One region of the Promicromonospora sp. NPDC023987 genome, then DNA from elsewhere that is predicted to be linked to it. Evidence: riboswitches for the same ligand, from Rfam matches in the RefSeq annotation. Region 1 holds a riboswitch; the other holds the start of a gene.
What was found. A riboswitch is a leader RNA that binds a small molecule or an ion and turns the genes downstream of it on or off. The one in region 1 is predicted to bind S-adenosylmethionine.
Positions count from the first base shown of each region.

Region 1 (8,556 bases):
GGGTCGGAAGCCGGAATCGCTTAGCGTCTCTAACTCAGGTCTCAAAGCATTTCCTCGCGGATCCGGCGCTTGCCGCACGGCTGTTGGGAGTCGGGGCCGGCGCACTGATCGACAAGCCTCAGCCGGGAAAGATCGTAGTCCGGGACGGCACGCTGCTCGGTGCCTTGTTCGAGCACCTTGTAGCTCTGAGCGTCCGTGTGCATGCGGAGGTTGAACGAGTGCGCGTCCTACATCTGCGGACCAAGGGCGGCGAGCACGAAGTTGATCTCATCGTCGAGCGTGACGACGGGAAGGTGCTGGCCATCGAGGTGAAACTGAACCGATTGCCGAACGACAAGGACGTCAAGCACCTGCGTTGGCTGAAGGAGAAGCTGGGCGACGACCTTCTCGATGCTGTTGTCATCACCACCGGGCCGCTCGCATACCGTCGACCGCAAGACGGGATCGCGGTGGTTCCGTTGGCGCTGCTCGGACCGTGACAAGGCTGTGGACAAGTCTGTGGAGAAAGCTGTGGACGATGCTGTGGACGAGCACGAGCTGACCGGCGGAAACACCACCAGCGTCGTGCGGGTCGGCGACACGGTGCACCGCCAGGCCGGCCCGTGGGCGCCGACCATCCAGCGCCTGCTTGCCCACGTCCGGGCCCGCGGCCTGGCCGACGTTCCTGCGCCGCTCGGTTTCGACGAGCAGGGCCGGGAGATCGTCTCGTACCTTCCGGGCGACGTGCCCGGCTGGCCCGCCCCGGAATGGCTCTGGTCCACGGACGTCCTGGTGGAGGCGGGCTGTCTCCTGCGACGCTTCCACGACGCCACGGCCGGCTTCGGCCCGTCCGACGCCGTATGGCGCCTCCCCGCGACCGAGCCCGCCGAGGTGATCTGCCACAACGATGCGGCGCCCTACAACATGGTCTTCCGCGATGGTCGGCTCGTGGGCGTCATCGACCTCGACACCGCTTCGCCCGGCCCACGGGTGCGGGACCTGGCCTACCTCGCGTACCGGATCGCGCCGTTTTCGGGTGACGCGTTCGCCGGGGTCGGCTACGGCGTCGGGCACCTGGATCCGATGGCGCGGCTCGACGCGTTGACCTCCGCGTACGGATTCCCGTACTCGCGTGCCGAGGTGCTGGGCGCGATGGTCGACAAGCTGCACGACCTGGCCGGTTGGACCGAGGCACGGGTCGACGACGACGGCGGCCCGGCCGAGCTGCGCGAGCACGCCGCCATGTACCGCGCGGACGCACAGCGGATCGCCGCGACCGCGGGGGAATGAGTTCGGTCCGATGGGATGAGTTCGGTCAATTAACTGACCGAACTCATCCCATCGGACCGAAGTCATCATGTGGGCAAGCTGGCGATCCGCGCGACCGCGGCGGCGACGCCGTCCTCCTCGCCGACCTGCGCGGCCAGCTCCCGCGCCGCATCGCCCCTCGACGCCGCGTCGTCGATCGCCGCCGCCAGCCGGCCGGCGGTGAGCCTGCCGGTCAGCGGAGCGGCGGCGATCCCGAGCTCGTGCACGCGCCGCGCCCAGAACGGCTGGTCGCCCAGGAACGGCCTGACCACCTGCGGCACCCCGGCCCGGACGGCCGCCGCGACGGTGCCGACACCCCCGTGGTGCACGGCGACGGCGGTGCGTGGCAGCAGGAGGCCGTGCGGCGCCTGGTCCAGCACGTGGACGCTCTCCGGCACGCGCGACGGCCGGAGCGCACCCCAGCCCGTCGCGAGGACCGCGCGCCGTCCCGAGGCGTGCAGCCCGTCGAGCACTGCTCGCGTGAAGGACTCTGGGTCCTTGGCGAGCATGCTGCCGAACCCGACGTACACGGGCGGATCGCCGGCGTCGAGGAACCGGTCGAGAGCCGCTGGCAGAGCCTGGCCCTCCTCCGGCGGCAGGCTCCAGAAGCCGATGGGCGCGACCTCGGCCGGCCAGTCGTCGGGCGCGGGCAGCAGGTGTCGGCTCCAGGCGTGCAGGACGCCGTCGCGTGCCACGCGCTCGGTGAGCCCAGGCGCCGGGCCGGTCAGGCCGAGGGCCTCCGCCCGCCAGGAGCTGACCATGCGCCGGTACGGCGCCTCGACGGCGCCGGCCAGCCGCCAGCTCGCGCGGTTGAGGAACCGGGGCGGCCGGACCGGGCTGAGCGGGGACGGGAACCGTGCAGTCGGGCTGAACAGCGGGACGGGCAGCGCGGCGACCGACGGCACCCCCAGCCGGTCCGCGAGGTGGGGCGCCCCCAGCGACTTGGGTGCGTAGACGACGACGTCGGCGTCGCTGTCCTGCAGGGTGGCCAGGTCGTCGAGCCAGCGCCGGAGCAGCGGCAGTGCCGATCGGGCCGCCGTGATCGACGCCCGTGCTCCCTTACCTGCCACCTCCTCCTGCAGGGCGAAGATGCCGTCGTCGAGCGGCGCTACCGGGAGCCCGCGGGCCGCGGCGTCCTCGGTCAGGCGGCGTGGTGCGGCCAGCAGCGGCTCGTGCCCCGTCCGGGCGAGCTCGGCGGCGAGCGCCGCGAACGGCTCGACGTCGCCCCGGCTGCCCATGGTGACCAGGAGAACCTTCATCGCGAGGCCTCCCACTCGTCCAGCAGCGCGGGGAACCGGTCCGCCATGAAGGCGTACATGTCGCGCATGTTCTCCAGGCGTCGGCGCCGCCGCGGGTCGTCGCCCACTGCGGCGAGCCCGCGCGCGGCGAGCTCCTGGAAGGCGTCGAACTCCGCCATCTTGGCCCGGAACGCCCTGCCGAAGACGTCCTCGGTGAGCCGGTACCGGTCGCGGCGCTCGCCCCGTCGCCGGAAGCGCTCGACCATGCCCGCCTGGTCGAGCTGGCGCAGCGCCACGCTCATGCTGCTCTTGGCGACGGCGAGCCGTTCGCACAGCTCGGGTGCGTCGGCACCGTCGTCGTCCGACGCGAGCAGGTGCCCGACGACGCGGCCGGCGGTGCGGCTCAGGCCGAGCCGCTCGTAGAACAGCCCTGCTTCCTCGGTGAAGTCCTCGACGGTGCTCATGGTCCGAGCCTACTCCTTTGTTCGGGAAGTTCCGAACAAACAAAACGAAGCCACACATCCCGAGATGCGAGACGTCCGTCCCAATCGTTGACACGCCGCCCGGTCGGCCCGCAACATTGCGTCAGGTCATGAGCGCCAGCGCCAAGCCCCGGCTCGCTGGCCGGCAACCCTCCTTCCGCGGCGGGGTGCCCCGGGTGACGACTCGGCCGCGCGCACCCGCGTGCGGCAAGCGCGGGGGAACCCTCCCCCAGGACCGTGCTGGAGGACGCCATGTCTGCAACCACCCTCACCCACACCACGCTCACCGACGACACGGTGGCCGACGTCGCCCCGCTGCGCCCCGTGGTCGGCGGCGGGACACCCGTCCCGCTCGTGGACGGAACCCGGGTGCCCTACGCCAACCTCGACGTCGCCGCGTCGGCCCCGGCGCTGCAGGCCGTCGCCGACCGCGTCACCCAGGTGCTCCCCCTGTACGCGAGCGTCCACCGCGGCGCGGGCTACCTCTCCCAGGTCAGCACCGCCCTCTACGAGACGGCCCGGCGCACCATCGGCGCGTTCGTCGGCGCCCGCGAGGACGACCTGACGATCGTCACCCGCAACACCACCGACTCGCTGAACCTCCTCGCCGGCTGCGTCCCCGCCCAGCCCGACGGCGAACCCGGCCGGGTGCTGGTGCTCGACGTCGAGCACCACGCCAACCTGCTGCCGTGGCAGCGCGGCGCCGAGGCGACAGTGCTGACCGGCGGCTCCACCGTGGCCGAGACGCTCGCCCAGATCCGCGACGAGCTGGCCGCCGCGGCGCCGCACCGGCAGTTCGCGCTCCTCGCCCTCACCGGCGCCTCCAACGTGACGGGAGAGTCGCTCCCCGTCGACGAGATCGTCGCGGTCGCCCACGAGTTCGGCGTGCGCGTGGTGCTCGACGGCGCCCAGCTCGTACCGCACCGGCGCATCTCCCTCGGGTCGACCGGTGTCGACTACCTCGCCTTCTCCGGGCACAAGACGTACGCCCCGTTCGGCGCGGGCGTGCTGGTGGGCCGACGTGACTGGCTCGACGCGGGCACGCCGTACCTCGCGGGCGGCGGTGCCGTGCGGCGCGTCCGCGTGGCGGGCACCGACTGGCACGAGGGCCCGGCCCGGCACGAGGCGGGATCGCCCAACGTGATCGGCGCCGTGGCGCTCGCCGCGGCGTGCGAGGAGCTCGCGGCGCTCGCTCCGGCGGACGTCGTGGCGCACGAGAACGCCCTCCGGCGTCGGCTCGTGTCCGGGCTCGAGGCGATCGACCGCGTCGAGGTGGTACGGGTGTGGGCGGACGCCGTCGACCCCGTGGGCGTCGTGACCTTCACCGTGGCCGGTTACGACCCCGGCCTCGTCGCCGCCTACCTCTCCGCCGAGCACGGGATCGGTGTGCGCGACGGGCGCTTCTGCGCACACCCGCTGCTCGGCCGCCTCGGGTTCGACGCCGGTGCGGTGCGCGCCTCGGTCGGCGTCGGCACCGCGGGCGAGGAGGTCGAGCGGCTCGTCGCTGCCGTCGGCCGCCTGGTGGCGGACGGTCCGCAGGCCGGGTACGACGTCGTCGACGGGCTGTGGGTGGTGACCGACGACCCGCGGCCCGTCCCGGAGGGCTCCGGCCTCGCGGGCCTCCTGGCGACGGCGGCCCTGGGCTTCGACGAGGCCTTCGGCTGCCTCCCGGACGAGGGCTGAGAACCCCGTTCTCGACAGATCAGATCGGGAACGACGGGCGTGGCCGGAGGGTCGCCTCCAGCTGGGCTGCTAGGGCCAGCAGGGTTGGCTCGCCGCCCGGCCTGCCGATGATCTGCACGCCCATCGGCAGCCCGGCGGGCGCCTCGGCCGTCGGCGCCGTCCAGTGCGTCGGCACGGTGATCGCGGGCAGCCCCGCGACGTTGAGCATCGAGGTGAACGGCGTGTACTGGCACTGCTGCTCGAAGTTCCGCTCCGGGTCGCCGGCGTCGTACCAGCCGATGGGGCGCGGGGTGAGCGCGAGCGCGGGCGTCACGACGGCGTCGTACACGCTGACCTGGGCGACCAGCGAGCGCTCGTAACCGTTGAGCGTGCGCACCGCCTCGGCGAGCTGCCGCGCCGGGACCTGACGCCCCGACCGGATCAGCCACTGCGTCAGCGGCTCCAGCTTGCCGAGCGTCTCGGGGTCGTCGATCGGTACCGCCGAAGCGCCCCCCATCCACAGGGTCCGGAACGCCGGTGCGTACTCGGGCGCCTCGGCCAGCGCCATCTCGTCCATCGTGTGCCCCAGCCCGGCGAGCGCCCCCACGCCCGCGTCGAGCGCGGTCCTGGCCTCCGGCGACACGGTGATGGCGTAGAAGTCGTCCCACGCCGACGTGGTGGTCACCCCGATCCGTGCGGTGCCGCCGTCCGGCCCGCTCCTCCCGGTCAGCGGGTCGGGCAGCGTGGCACGCTGCGCGGCCGCCAGGTAGGCGCCCGCCTCGTACGACGGCGCGCGCAGCGAGAACGGGTGCGCGACGACGCCCCCGGCGCGCCTCGGGAGCATCGCCTCGAGCAGGAGCGCGGCGTCGGCGACGGTGCGCGCGATCGGCCCGTTCACGACCAGCCCGCCGAGCGAGTCGACGCCGCTGCCCGCGGGCAGGAGCCCCCGCGTCGGCTTCAGGCCGACGACGCCGCAGGCGGCCGCCGGGATCCGGACCGAGCCGCCGCCGTCGGACCCGGGGGCGAACGGGACCATGCCCGCCGCCACCGCCGCTGCCGCGCCACCGCTGGACCCGCCCGCGCCGCGGGTCAGGTCCCACGGTGTGCGGGCCGGCGGGGCCCCAACCGGCTCGGTGTAGGCGGGGAAGCCCAGCTCGGGCGCTGCCGTCTTGCCGAGGCTGACGATGCCCGCCGCGTCGAGGATCTGGACGATCTCGTCGCTCTCCTGAGCGGGCGGCAGGCCCGCGAACGCGCGGGACCCGAACCCGGTCGGCACGCCGGCGCGGTTCCACAGGTCCTTGTCGCCGGTCGGCAGGCCCCAGAGGCTGCCTGACGCCGGGGGCGCGCCGCTCGGGCCACCACCGTCCCGCCGGAGTGCCGCCGCTCGCTCCCTGGCTCGCTCAGGGGTGACGGCGGCGAACGCACCGACGGCACCGTTGAGGCGCTCCACCCGGTCGAGGAAATGGTCGGTGACCTCGGTGGGCGAGAGCTCGCCCGCGGCAAGGAGGTCGCGGAGCTCGACGGCGGTCCGCTCATGCAGGGCATCCATCCGGCCAGGTTATGCGCTGGGCGCCAGGTGTCTGGAAAAGCCGCTTATGTCTCACCCGCTCTACAGCGCGCGCGGCCAGATTCACGAACAAGACAACTGGTGCTTGGCCGCCTGACCTGCACATATGCGCCTTCTCTGCCTAATGGTGCGCGCAGGAAGCAATTCCACGCCGCGCAGAATGCGCTTCTGCGGCATATGTTCGTGGAGTGCTGGCACCTTTGTGCTGCGCCACCGTGGTGTAGCAGAGGTGACGAGAAAAGTCTCGAAGGGGGAGAGAACTATGCCATTCCTCAATGCAGGTCTTGTTGTGCCGCTCCAGGTCGACTGGCTCGCGCCGCTGACGAACGCGCTCGGCGCGATCGCGAGCTTCATCCCGAAGCTGCTCGTGTTCCTGATCGTTTTCCTCATCGGGTACTTCATCGCGAAGGCGGTCGCCCGGTTCGTCGGGATGGTCCTGAAGCGGATCGGCTTCAACAAGGTGCTCGAGAAGGCAGGCGCCAACCGGCTCCTCGCGGGTTCGGGTATCGAGCCGATCGCGCTGCTCACGAAGATCATCTACTACTTCATCCTGCTCATCGCGCTCCAGCTCGCACTGAGCGCGTTCGGTCCCACCAACCCGGTGAGCGCGATCGTCAACGACATCGTGGCGTGGCTCCCGAAGCTGGTCGTCGCGATCATCATCGTGGTGATCGCAGGCGCCATCGCCAATGCCGTGAAGGACCTTCTCCTCAACTCCATGAGCCGGGTTTCCTACGGTCCTCTGGTCGCGAAGTCCGTGTCCTTCTTCATCATCGCGCTGGGTGTTATCGCCGCCGTGAACCAGATCGGCATCGGCACGACCGTGACAATGCCCGTCCTGGTGGCATTCCTGGCTACCCTGGCCGGCATTCTGATCGTCGGTGTCGGTGGTGCGCTGATCGGCCCCATGCGGCCTCGTGTCGAGGGTTTCCTCGGCAACCTCTCGTCGGGTGGTGGCGCCGCTGCCACGCCCGTCGCGGAGCATGGCGCCGCCCCCGCGGCCGCGCCCCGCACCGACCCGGGTGAGTCGGGTTCGTTCGCGCCGCCGCCGCGCGACATCTGACCGCCTGACCGGCCCGGAAGCACGACGCCGGGGTCGCGGCGCCCAGGAGGCGCTGCGACCCCGGCGTCGCGCTGTGTCGCCGGGCACGTGGCCCGGAGCGCGGCCGGCTAGGCCGTGCGGAGCAGCTCCTGGGCGGCGCCGACCACGCTGACGAGCTGCTCCAGGTCGGGGTCGTCCTCCGTCGGCTGGAGCGCCACGGTGTCCACGCCCGCCCCGCCGTACCTGCGCACCCCGTCGGCAAGTGCCTGGGCATCGCCCCACAGGGCGTACTGCGCGAGCGCGGTGTCGTCGGCCACGTCCATGCCCCAGGCGGTGAGCTCGGCCCGCAGGCGCGCGGCGGCGCCGGGCCCGGTGCCGCCCGGGACGAACTGGATCACGGGAAAGCTCGCCCCGTCCCGGCCTGCCACCGCCCGGCCCTCGGCGACCCGCTCGAGCACGGCGGGCAGCCCGGGCAGGCCGACAGAGCCCTCGAGCACCACGCCGTCGCCGAACTCGCCCGCCAGGCGCAGCGACCTCGGCCCGGTCGCGGCGACCGGAACCGGCACGGGCCGCGCGGGCGGCCAGTCGAGCGCGACGTCGTCCAGGGACACGTACCGACCTGACGCCGTCACACGCTCCCCGGCGAGCAGCGCCCGCAGCGCGCCCGAGTACTCGCGCATGAGGGTCAGCGGCGAGGCGGCCTTCGCGCCCACCTGAGCCATCCACGGCTGCACGCCGTGCCCGATCCCCGGGACGAGCCGGCCCGGGAACATCCCGTCGACCGTCGCGATCTCCATGGCAGTGAGCGCGACGTTCCGCAGGGGCGTCGGCAGGACCCCGATCCCGACCCGGACCCGCTCGGTGGCGGACAGGATCGCGGCCGCGGTGGAGATGCCGCCGGTCTGGAAGCAGTCCTCCCAGAGCCAGACCTCGTCGATCCCCGCGGACTCGACGGCGCGAGCGAGCGGGATGATGCGTGACGGCGGGGTGGATGGGCGGATGATGCACGCCAGGCTGGTCATGGCGCCCACGCTGCCACGGAGCGAGCCGTCAGAGCCAGCCCTTGCGCGCGGCGTGCCAGCCGAGCTGGATGCGGGTCGAGACGCCGGCCACGCCCATCAGCACCTTGACGCGCCGCTGGACGGTGCGCAGGGAGAGCCCGAGCTTGCTCGCCACCGACTGGTCGGTGAGGCCGGCCAGCATGAGCGCGAGGATGCGGGCGTCCTCCTGGTCGAGGTCGGACGGTTCGGGCCGTTCGCCCGGCCGGGCGAACGGGGT
Region 1 is NZ_JBEZZF010000043.1:20,049-28,604, reverse strand. It holds gene AB0F40_RS18305 (DUF4143 domain-containing protein) at 1-479, shown strand, start outside; gene AB0F40_RS18300 (aminoglycoside phosphotransferase family protein) at 511-1,269, shown strand; gene AB0F40_RS18295 (glycosyltransferase) at 1,335-2,546, opposite strand; gene AB0F40_RS18290 (MarR family transcriptional regulator) at 2,543-2,989, opposite strand; SAM riboswitch class IV at 3,114-3,227, shown strand; gene AB0F40_RS18285 (aminotransferase class V-fold PLP-dependent enzyme) at 3,260-4,690, shown strand; gene AB0F40_RS18280 (amidase) at 4,710-6,218, opposite strand; gene AB0F40_RS18275 (hypothetical protein) at 6,364-7,299, shown strand; gene AB0F40_RS18270 (LLM class flavin-dependent oxidoreductase) at 7,407-8,300, opposite strand; gene AB0F40_RS18265 (helix-turn-helix domain-containing protein) at 8,329-8,556, opposite strand, start outside.

Region 2 (8,556 bases), on a different contig from region 1:
GTCGTTCCCAGGGCGTCGTCTGGTGCGCATGGCCGTCATCGTGCCGTGGGCGTCGAGCGTCGTGATGACGACGATGGTGGTGCACTACGGCCTCGAGCCGTACTTCGGCATCATCAACTCGTTCCTGGTGGACGTCGGGCTCATCGCGTCGCCCGAGGGCTACGGCTGGACCCGGCACCCGGTCACGGCGTTCGCGTGGGCCATGGTGGTAGCGATCTTCGTGTCGCTGCCGTTTACCACCTACACGATCCTCGCCGGGCTGCAGTCCGTCCCTGGCGAGACCGTCGAGGCGGCGCGCATCGACGGCGCGGGGGGCCTGCGTACGTACTTCAGCGTGGTGCTGCCCCAGCTGCGGGGCGCGGTGTCGGTGGCGGTGCTGATCAACATCATCAACGTGTTCAACTCGCTGCCGATCCTGCGGGTCATGACGGGATCCATCCCGGGCTACAGCGCCGACACCATCATGACCATGATCTTCAAGTATCTGCAGAACCAGCGGCAGATCGACCTCGCCAGTGCACTCTCCGTGATCGCGTTCTTCGTGGTCATCGTCATCGTGGCCGTGTACGTGCGGGTCGTCCGCCCCCTCAAGGAGGTCTGATGACTGCGATCGCCGAATCGGGGACGGCCCCGCGACTGGCGACCCGTCCGCCGTCGGACAACCGGCGGCGGGTGCGGAAGTACACCGCTGACCAGGTGCCCATCGGGTCCGTCCTGCTCCGCATGTTCACCGGGCTCGTCGTGGTCGTGGTGTTCCTGCTGCCGTACCTGATCATGTTCTTCGGCTCGGTGAAGACGAAGGCCGAGATCAGGTCGGTCGATCCCACCTACTTCCCCACGGAGTGGCACTGGGAGAACTACGTCACGATGTGGTCGACGCCCGAGACCCCGCTGGCGCAGAACGTGATCTCGACCCTGGTGATCTCGCTGTGCGCCACGCTGCTCGTGCTCGCGGTCGCGCTGCCTGCCGCGTACTACACGGCGAGGTTCCGGTTCCGGGGGCGGCTCGTCTTCCTGTTCCTCGTGATCGTCACCCAGATGATCCAGCCGGCGGTGCTCACCTCCGGCCTGTTCCGCGAGTTCATCGCCATCGGGATCATCGACACGTGGGCGGCCATGATCCTGGTCAACGCGGCGTTCAACCTCTCGTTCGCGGTCTGGATCATGCACAGCTTCTTCGCGGCGATCCCCAAGGAGGTCGACGAGGCGGCACAGATCGACGGCGCCGGCACCTTCGCCGTCCTGACGAAGATCAACCTCCCGCTCGTCTGGCCGGGCATAGTGACAGCAGTCATCTTCACGTTCGTCGCGTCCTGGAACGAGTTCGCGGCCTCGCTGGTGCTGCTGTCGACGCCGGGCAACCAGCCGCTGTCGGTGGCGCTCACCAAGTTCGTCGGCCAGTACGAGACCTCGTGGCACTACGTGTTCGGGGTATCGATCGTGGCGATCGTCCCGGTGATCATCCTGTTCATGGCTATCGAGAAGCGGCTGGTGGGCGGCCTGATGGCGGGGTCGGTGAAGTAGCGCAGGTGCACGATGGAGCAGGGCGTCTCGACCGCCGGACAAAATCTGTCCCAGTGCTGGACAATCGCTTAGCATGGTGGCGATCCCATCCAGAGCGGTCGAGAGTCCTGGCTCCCTGACACCGCAGCAACCTGCAGACTTCCTGCCCCGCAGCCGTGGCGCGTGGACGTAAGGTGCTCACGCCAGGTTCGATGGAGCAACCATGGTTGTCGAGGCATACCCCCACCGCCCCACGGTGTCGTTCGAGCTGATGCCACCGCGTCGGCCCGAGGCTGCGCCCAACTTCTGGGAGACGGCGCAGCGGCTCGTGGCGGCACGGCCGGACTTCGTCTCCGTGACCTACGGCGCCGCGGGGGGCGACCGGGCGACGTCCCGCGAGGTGCTCGCCACCCTGCTCCGTGGTACGCCGGTGCTCCCGGTGGCCCACCTGACCTGCGTTGGTGCGTCCCGCGAGGACGTGTCCGAGGTGATCGACGAGTTCCTCGAGGCAGGCGTGCGGTCCTTCCTCGCCCTGCGTGGGGACCCGCCGCGCGACGAGCCCGACTGGCGTCCGTCGCCGGACGGGGTGCGCTCCAGCGTCGACCTGGTCCGGCTGCTCACGCAGGTGGACCAGCGGCGCGTCGCCGCCGACGCCAGCGCCGCCCTGCGGGCCGCCACCCGCCCGCTCACCATCGCCGTGGCGACGTTCCCCGACGGCAACCCCGGAGCCGGCACCACCCGCGACCAGGAGGTGCGGCGACTGCTGGAGAAGCAGGAGGCCGGCGCGAGCTTCGCGATCACCCAGTTCTTCTACCGGGCGGAGTCCTACACGGGGTTCCTCGACGCGGCACGTTCGGCGGGCGTCACCATTCCGATCCTCGCCGGGATCCTGCCCACCACCGAGGCCCGCCGGCTGCGCCGCGTCGAGGAGCTCACGGGAGTGGCCGCGCCGACAGCCCTCCTGCGTGATCTCGACAGGCTCACGGCGCCCGATGGCGCGGTCGACCCCGAGGCACAGCACGAGCACGGCCTCCAGTACTCGGCGGCGCTCGCCCGCGAGGTGCTCGACGCCGGAGCACCCGGCGTGCACGTCTACACGTTCAACAAGCACCGGCCGGCGCTCGACCTGCTCGAACGCGTAGGTCTGACGGGCCGCGCGGCGGCGTGACCGGTTGGTCGGTTCGGCTGGTTTGGTCGGCTGGCTCGACCGGCTCGGCGGGCCACGGGCCACGCTGGGCACGCCGACAAGAAGTCCGCAGCCGGACGCGTCGGCACAGGGTCAGGTGTCGGCGCGCTCCTGGCCGCTCATCGCCTGGATGGACTGCATCACCTGCTCGGTGAGTTCGCGCCGCGCCTGCGCGGGCTTGGTGCCGGCCGCGATCTGGCGTGACGGGTCGATCGGCACGCCGAAGTGCAGTTCGACCCGGGCGAACCGCGGCATCTTGCCGATGGGCTTCACCTTGTCCGTCCCGAGCAGCGCCACCGGGACGACCGGGGCCTTGCCGGTCAGCGCCAGCCACGCGACGCCGGTGTGGCCCTTGTGCAGCTTGCCGTCGCGCGAGCGCGTGCCCTCGGGGTAGATGCCGAACGCACCGCCCCGCTGCAGCACCGCCAGCGCGTCCTCGAGGGAGCGCTGCCCGGCCCGCGGGTCGTCCCGCTGCACCGGGATGTCGCCCATCTTGGTGAAGAACCAGCGGGAGAGGCGCCCCTTGATGCCCTTGCCCGTCCAGTACTCCGCCTTGGCCAGGAACGCGACGTGACGTGGCGCCATGATCGGGATGAGCAGCGAGTCGATGAACGACAGGTGGTTGCTCGCCAGGATCACGGCGCCGCGCTTCGGGATGTTCTGCAGGCCAGTGACGCGCGGGCGCAGAAGCACGAGCACGAGGATCGAGAGGATGAGCTTGAGGAACCGGTACGTCACCGGCCTATTGTGCACCCCTCAAGCGCCCCTGTGGACGGGGTGATATGTGGTGAAAAAGACTAAAGAGACTGCAAGGGCCCACGCGACCGCGAGCTGTCCGACGGACAGGTCACCCGGGTGACCTGTCCGCCTGACAGCTCGCGGTGCGGCGTCAGGACGTCTCGTCGCTGCCCTTCTCGAAGGCTGCGGGACGCACCTGGACGGCGCGGACCCGGTCGACGTCGAGCTTCTCGCTGCGGTCGAACCGGTACACGCCGTTCTCCTCCTGGAAGACGTCCGTGAGCTGCGTGTAGCAGTAGCCGAACATCAGCGGGTCGTCCAGGAGCGCGTCGGTGAGGCCGGCGAACCGAGCGTGGAACTCCTCCTCGTCCCGGACCCGCTGGCCGTAGCCCCACGAGTCCGGCGAGCTGCCCGAGGCGTCGGCCGCCGTCTCGGGGTTCCACCAGATGCCGCCGTACTCGCTGACGAAGTAGGGCTGCCCGCCGTACGGCTGGGAGATCGGCGTGCCATTGTCCCGATCGTTCCCGTAGGGCTTCCCGTCGGCGAGGCCGCCCACCAGCTCCGCGAACTTCGCCGGGTCCTGCTCGTACAGGTGCGAGTCCCAGACGTCCGTCTCGAGCACCCGGTGCGAGTAGCCGCTGGCGTCCAGCACCGGCCGTGAGGGGTCGGCCACCTTGGTGGCGAGCCACATGCTGCGGGTGACGTCGTCCAGCTGCGTGATGCGGTCGTGCAGGTCCTGGTGAGTCTCGTTGAGCGGGCACCACCCGATGATCGACGGGTGCGAGTGGTCACGCTGCAGCGCCTCCATCCACTCGGCGACGAACGACGTCGTCGGCCGCTGGCCGTCCGCAGGCGTGCCGTAGCCGCTGACGCCCCAGTCGCCGAACTCGCCCCACACGAGGTAGCCGAGCCGGTCGGCGTGGAACAGGTAGCGCTCCTCGAAGACCTTCTGGTGCAGTCGGGCGCCGTTGAAGCCGGCCTCGAGGCCGAGCACGATGTCGCGCTCGAGCGCAGCGTCCGACGGCGCGGTCATGAGCGACTCGGGCCAGTAGCCCTGGTCCAGGACGAGCCGCTGGAAGACCGGCTCGCCGTTGATCCGGATCGCCTTGCCGTCGATCGACACCGAGCGCAGGCCCGCGTAGGAGCGCACGGAGTCGACGACGGTGCCGTCGGCGTCGTGCAGCTCGATGTCCACGCCGTACAGGTGCGGATCCCCAGGGCCCCAGGTGCGCAGGCGCTCCGCGGGGACGACGACGCGCAGCGCCGGCGCCAGGTCCAGGTCGGCGCGTGCCGTGGCGGTCGCGACCGTACCGTCGGCGTCGGTCACGGTGACCGTCACCGTGTGGCCGCGCCGGTTCGCGGACAGCGGCACCACGACGTCGAACGCCGAGCTGGACAGGTCCGGCGTGATCCGCGGGCGCCGCAGGTGCGCCGCGGGCACCGGCTCCAGCCACACGGTCTGCCAGATGCCCGTCGTGCGGGTGTAGTTGCACTCGAAGTTCGCGTAGCGGTTGCTCTGCTTGCCGCGGGCCTGCGGCTCGTGCCGGGTGTCCCTGGCGCGCACGACGACGGTGACCGTGTCGCCGGGGGCCGCGATCCCGTGCAAGTCGGCCGTGAAGGGGGTGAACCCTCCGCGGTGCCGCACGACCTCCGTGCCCTCCACCCACACCGTGGTGTCGTGGTCCACGGCGCCGAAGTGCAGCAGGATGTGCGGGTCGTCACCGACGGCGGACCACTCCGCGGGGACGGTGACCTCGCGGCGGTACCAGACGGCCTCGAGGAAGTCGGTGTTCTCGATGCCGGAGAGCTCCGACTCGGGTGCGAACGGTACGACTATCTCGCTCTGGAGCGGCCGCTGGACCAGTCCGCGCTCGAGCCCGGAGTCGCCCGAGTCGATCTCGAACTGCCAGGTGCCGTTGAGGTTGAGCCAGCGGTCCCTGGCCATCTGCGGGCGGGGGTACTCGGGGCGCGGCACGGCGGTGGCCGTTGGAGCGCCCGCGGGCGAGAAGCGGTCGAGGAAGGTCATCAGCTGCTCCATTGCGTCTACGACATGTGCGCGGCGATTCAACACGTCTTCCGATGGGAATGCAACGTTGTATCACCTGGAGACGCCTCAGTGTCCCGCCGCGGGGCACCGGTTTGGCGTCGCGGGGGCTCAGGCCCGGGTGCTCTCCCGGACCAGCAGGCGGTGGGGCATGACGGCGTCGACCGGCTCGATCGACGAGTCCTCGAGCTGGGCGAGGACCCGGTCCACCGCCGTCTCCGCGATCGCTCGTAGGTCGGGCGCGACAGTGGTGAGCGACGGGTTCGAGAAGCGACCGTCCTCCGTGTTGTCCCAACCCGTCACGGCGAGATCCTCGGGGACGCGCACCCCGTTGCGGCGCAGCGCGTACAGCGCTCCCAGCGCGAGCTCGTCGTTGGCGCACACGAGCCCGTCGATCTGGCCGATGCGCGGCAGCACCGCCTCGACCGACGCCGCACCGGAGCTCCGCGAGAACTCCGCCGCACCGAGCACCCAGCGCTCGTCGACCTCGATCCCGGCCGCCGCGTGCGCCTCGCGGAACCCCTGGACGCGCGGGGCGCCGGTGCGGGCGACGCCCCGCGGCTCGTCGCCGAGGAACGCGAGCCTGCGCCGCCCGGACACCAGCAGGTGTTCCGTGACCTGCGCCGCCGCGCGGACGTTGTCGATGCTCACGTGGTCGGTGCGGCGTTCGCGCGCCGGGTCCTGGTCGGCGCGCTCACCGAGCAGGACCAGGGGCACGCTGCCCCGCACCTCGTCGATCTCGGCCGGAAAGAGCTCCAGCGGCGAGAAGATGATCCCGTCGATCGACTGCACGTCGAAGCCCCGCGCGACCTCGAGCTCGGTCTCGCGCGTGGACCGGGTCTCCTCGATGAGCACCCGGTAGCCGCGTGAGTTGCCGACGTCGATCATCTGGTGGGCAAGCACCGAGAAGTACGGTGACTGCACCCACGGCACGGCGAGCGCGAGCGTGTTGGTGCGGCCTCGCCGCAGCTGCCGCCCGGCGAGGTTGGGCCGGTAGCCCAGCTCGGCGATCACCGCCTCCACCCGCGCCCTGGTCACGTCACCGACCCGGCCGGTCTCGTTGACAACGTTGGAGACGGTCTTCCAGGAGACCCCTGCCGCCGCAGCGACCTCCTTGATACCGACTCGACGGCCCGCTTGTTCCGACAACCCTTCACTTCCTTCCGCACCATTGCCCCTTGACGGGACGCCCGGCCTAGTCCATCGTGATCCAACGTTGGAGCGCAACGTTGCACCATTGGAGGTCGATGATGACCGTGCTACGAGGACGTGGCGTCCCGGGGCAAGGCAGTCCCGTGATCGCGTCGAGAACCCGCAGCCGTGCGGAGAGTTCCGGAGGCCTGAGCCGCCGTGACCTGCTCAAAGCTGCCCTGGTGGGCGCCGGCGGTGTCGCGCTGGGCGGGACGCTCGCCGGCTGCGCCACGCCGGACGCCGCTGGATCCGGCCGGACGGCGGTCATGATCTGGGACCTCTTCTCGGGCGGCGACGGTGCGCTCATGCAGGAGATGGTGGGCGTGGTCGCCTCGGCCAACCCGGACATCGCCGTCGAGTCGACGACTCTCGCCTGGGGGCCGCCGTACTACACGAAGCTGGCGATGGCGTCGTCGGGCGGGAAGCCGCCCGAGGCGGCAGTGATGCACATGTCCCGGCTCGCCGGCTATGCGCCCGGCGGGCTTCTCGAACCGTTCGACCTCGACAAGCTCGCTGAGCTGGGCGTAGGTCAGGAGCACTTCGCACCCGCGGTGTGGGAGAAGGCCCAGTTCGACGGGCAGCTCTATGCCCTGCCGCTGGACACCCACCCGTACATCATGTTCAACAACCCGACGATCGTCCAGGAGGCCGGCCTCGCGACGGCGGACGGCAAGCTCGACCTGGACGCCCTCGCGGGCGCGGACAACTTCCTCGCGGCCGGTCGTACGCTGGCCGAGGTCACGGGAGAGACCGGCGTCGGCTGGGGCTACCAGCGCGACCCGGCCGGGTGCTGGCGCATGTTCTGGGGCCTCTACTCCCAGAACGGCGGCGGCTACGAGCTCACGCCGGGCCGCCCCGCGGAGCTCGACGAAGAGGCCGCGGCCGAGGTCTTCGAGTTCCTGCAGGCCATGGTGGACGGCACGGTCGCCGCGAAGAACCAGGACGGCAACGCCGCGTCCGCCCGCTTCATGTCGGAGCGTACGGGCATGATGTTCGCCGGTGAGTGGGACCTGCCGATGTTCCGCGACGCGCTGCCCGACGTCGGGGCCACGCCGTTCCCCGCGATCTTCGACACCCCGGCGAACTACGCCGACTCGCACGCGTTCGTGCTGCCCCGGCAGGAGCAAGCAGACCCCGCCGCCCGCGAGGCGACGTACCGAGTCCTCGCCGGGCTCCTCAAGGAGGGCCTGACCTGGGCCTCGGCCGGGCACATCCCGGCCTACCAGCCCATCGTCGAGCAGCCCGCGTACCAGGAGCTCACCCCGCAGCGCGACTACGCCGCCGCCGCCGAGGTCGCCGTCTTCGATCCTGACGCCTGGTTCACGGGCGGCGGTAGCGACTTCCAGGTCCGCATGGCCGACGCGATGACGGACACCCTGGCAGGCGAGGCGCCGCCGCGTACCGCCGTGACCCGAATGCTGAGCGAGATGGACAGGTTCCTCGCTCTGCCCGACCCCGCCTGATCGAGAGGACGACGATGACTGTCTCGAACGCCAGCGTCACCCCGCTCGCCGGGAGGGCAGCACCCGACCGGCGGACCTCAGCGAGCCGGCCCGGCACGCGCACCAAGACCTCTGAGGACTCCCTGCGCTCGCGGGACAAGTCCGGCTACCTGTTCGTCGCGCCGTTCGCCGTGGCCACCGGACTCTTCCTGGTCGTGCCGACGATCTACGGCCTGTGGATGAGCTTCACGAACCAGAGCCTGACGGGCACCGGGAGCGAGTTCATCGGCTTCGCGAACTACGCGGAGGCCTTCAGCGACCCCCAGGTCTGGCAGACCCTGGGAAACACCGTGTGGTTCACGATCCTCAGCACCATCCCCCTGGTGCTGGTGGCCCTCGTGATGGCGGTGCTCGTCCACACGGGCCTGCCGGGACAGTGGGTGTGGCGCATG
Region 2 is NZ_JBEZZF010000009.1:95,341-103,896, forward strand. It holds gene AB0F40_RS06835 (sugar ABC transporter permease) at 1-601, shown strand, start outside; gene AB0F40_RS06840 (carbohydrate ABC transporter permease) at 601-1,524, shown strand; SAM riboswitch class I at 1,607-1,722, shown strand; gene AB0F40_RS06845 (methylenetetrahydrofolate reductase) at 1,727-2,671, shown strand; gene AB0F40_RS06850 (lysophospholipid acyltransferase family protein) at 2,783-3,427, opposite strand; gene AB0F40_RS06855 (sugar-binding domain-containing protein) at 3,579-5,453, opposite strand; gene AB0F40_RS06860 (LacI family DNA-binding transcriptional regulator) at 5,583-6,620, opposite strand; gene AB0F40_RS06865 (extracellular solute-binding protein) at 6,767-8,125, shown strand; gene AB0F40_RS06870 (sugar ABC transporter permease) at 8,140-8,556, shown strand, end outside.
Region 2: another riboswitch for S-adenosylmethionine. It lies ahead of AB0F40_RS06845 (methylenetetrahydrofolate reductase); the one in region 1 lies ahead of AB0F40_RS18285 (aminotransferase class V-fold PLP-dependent enzyme).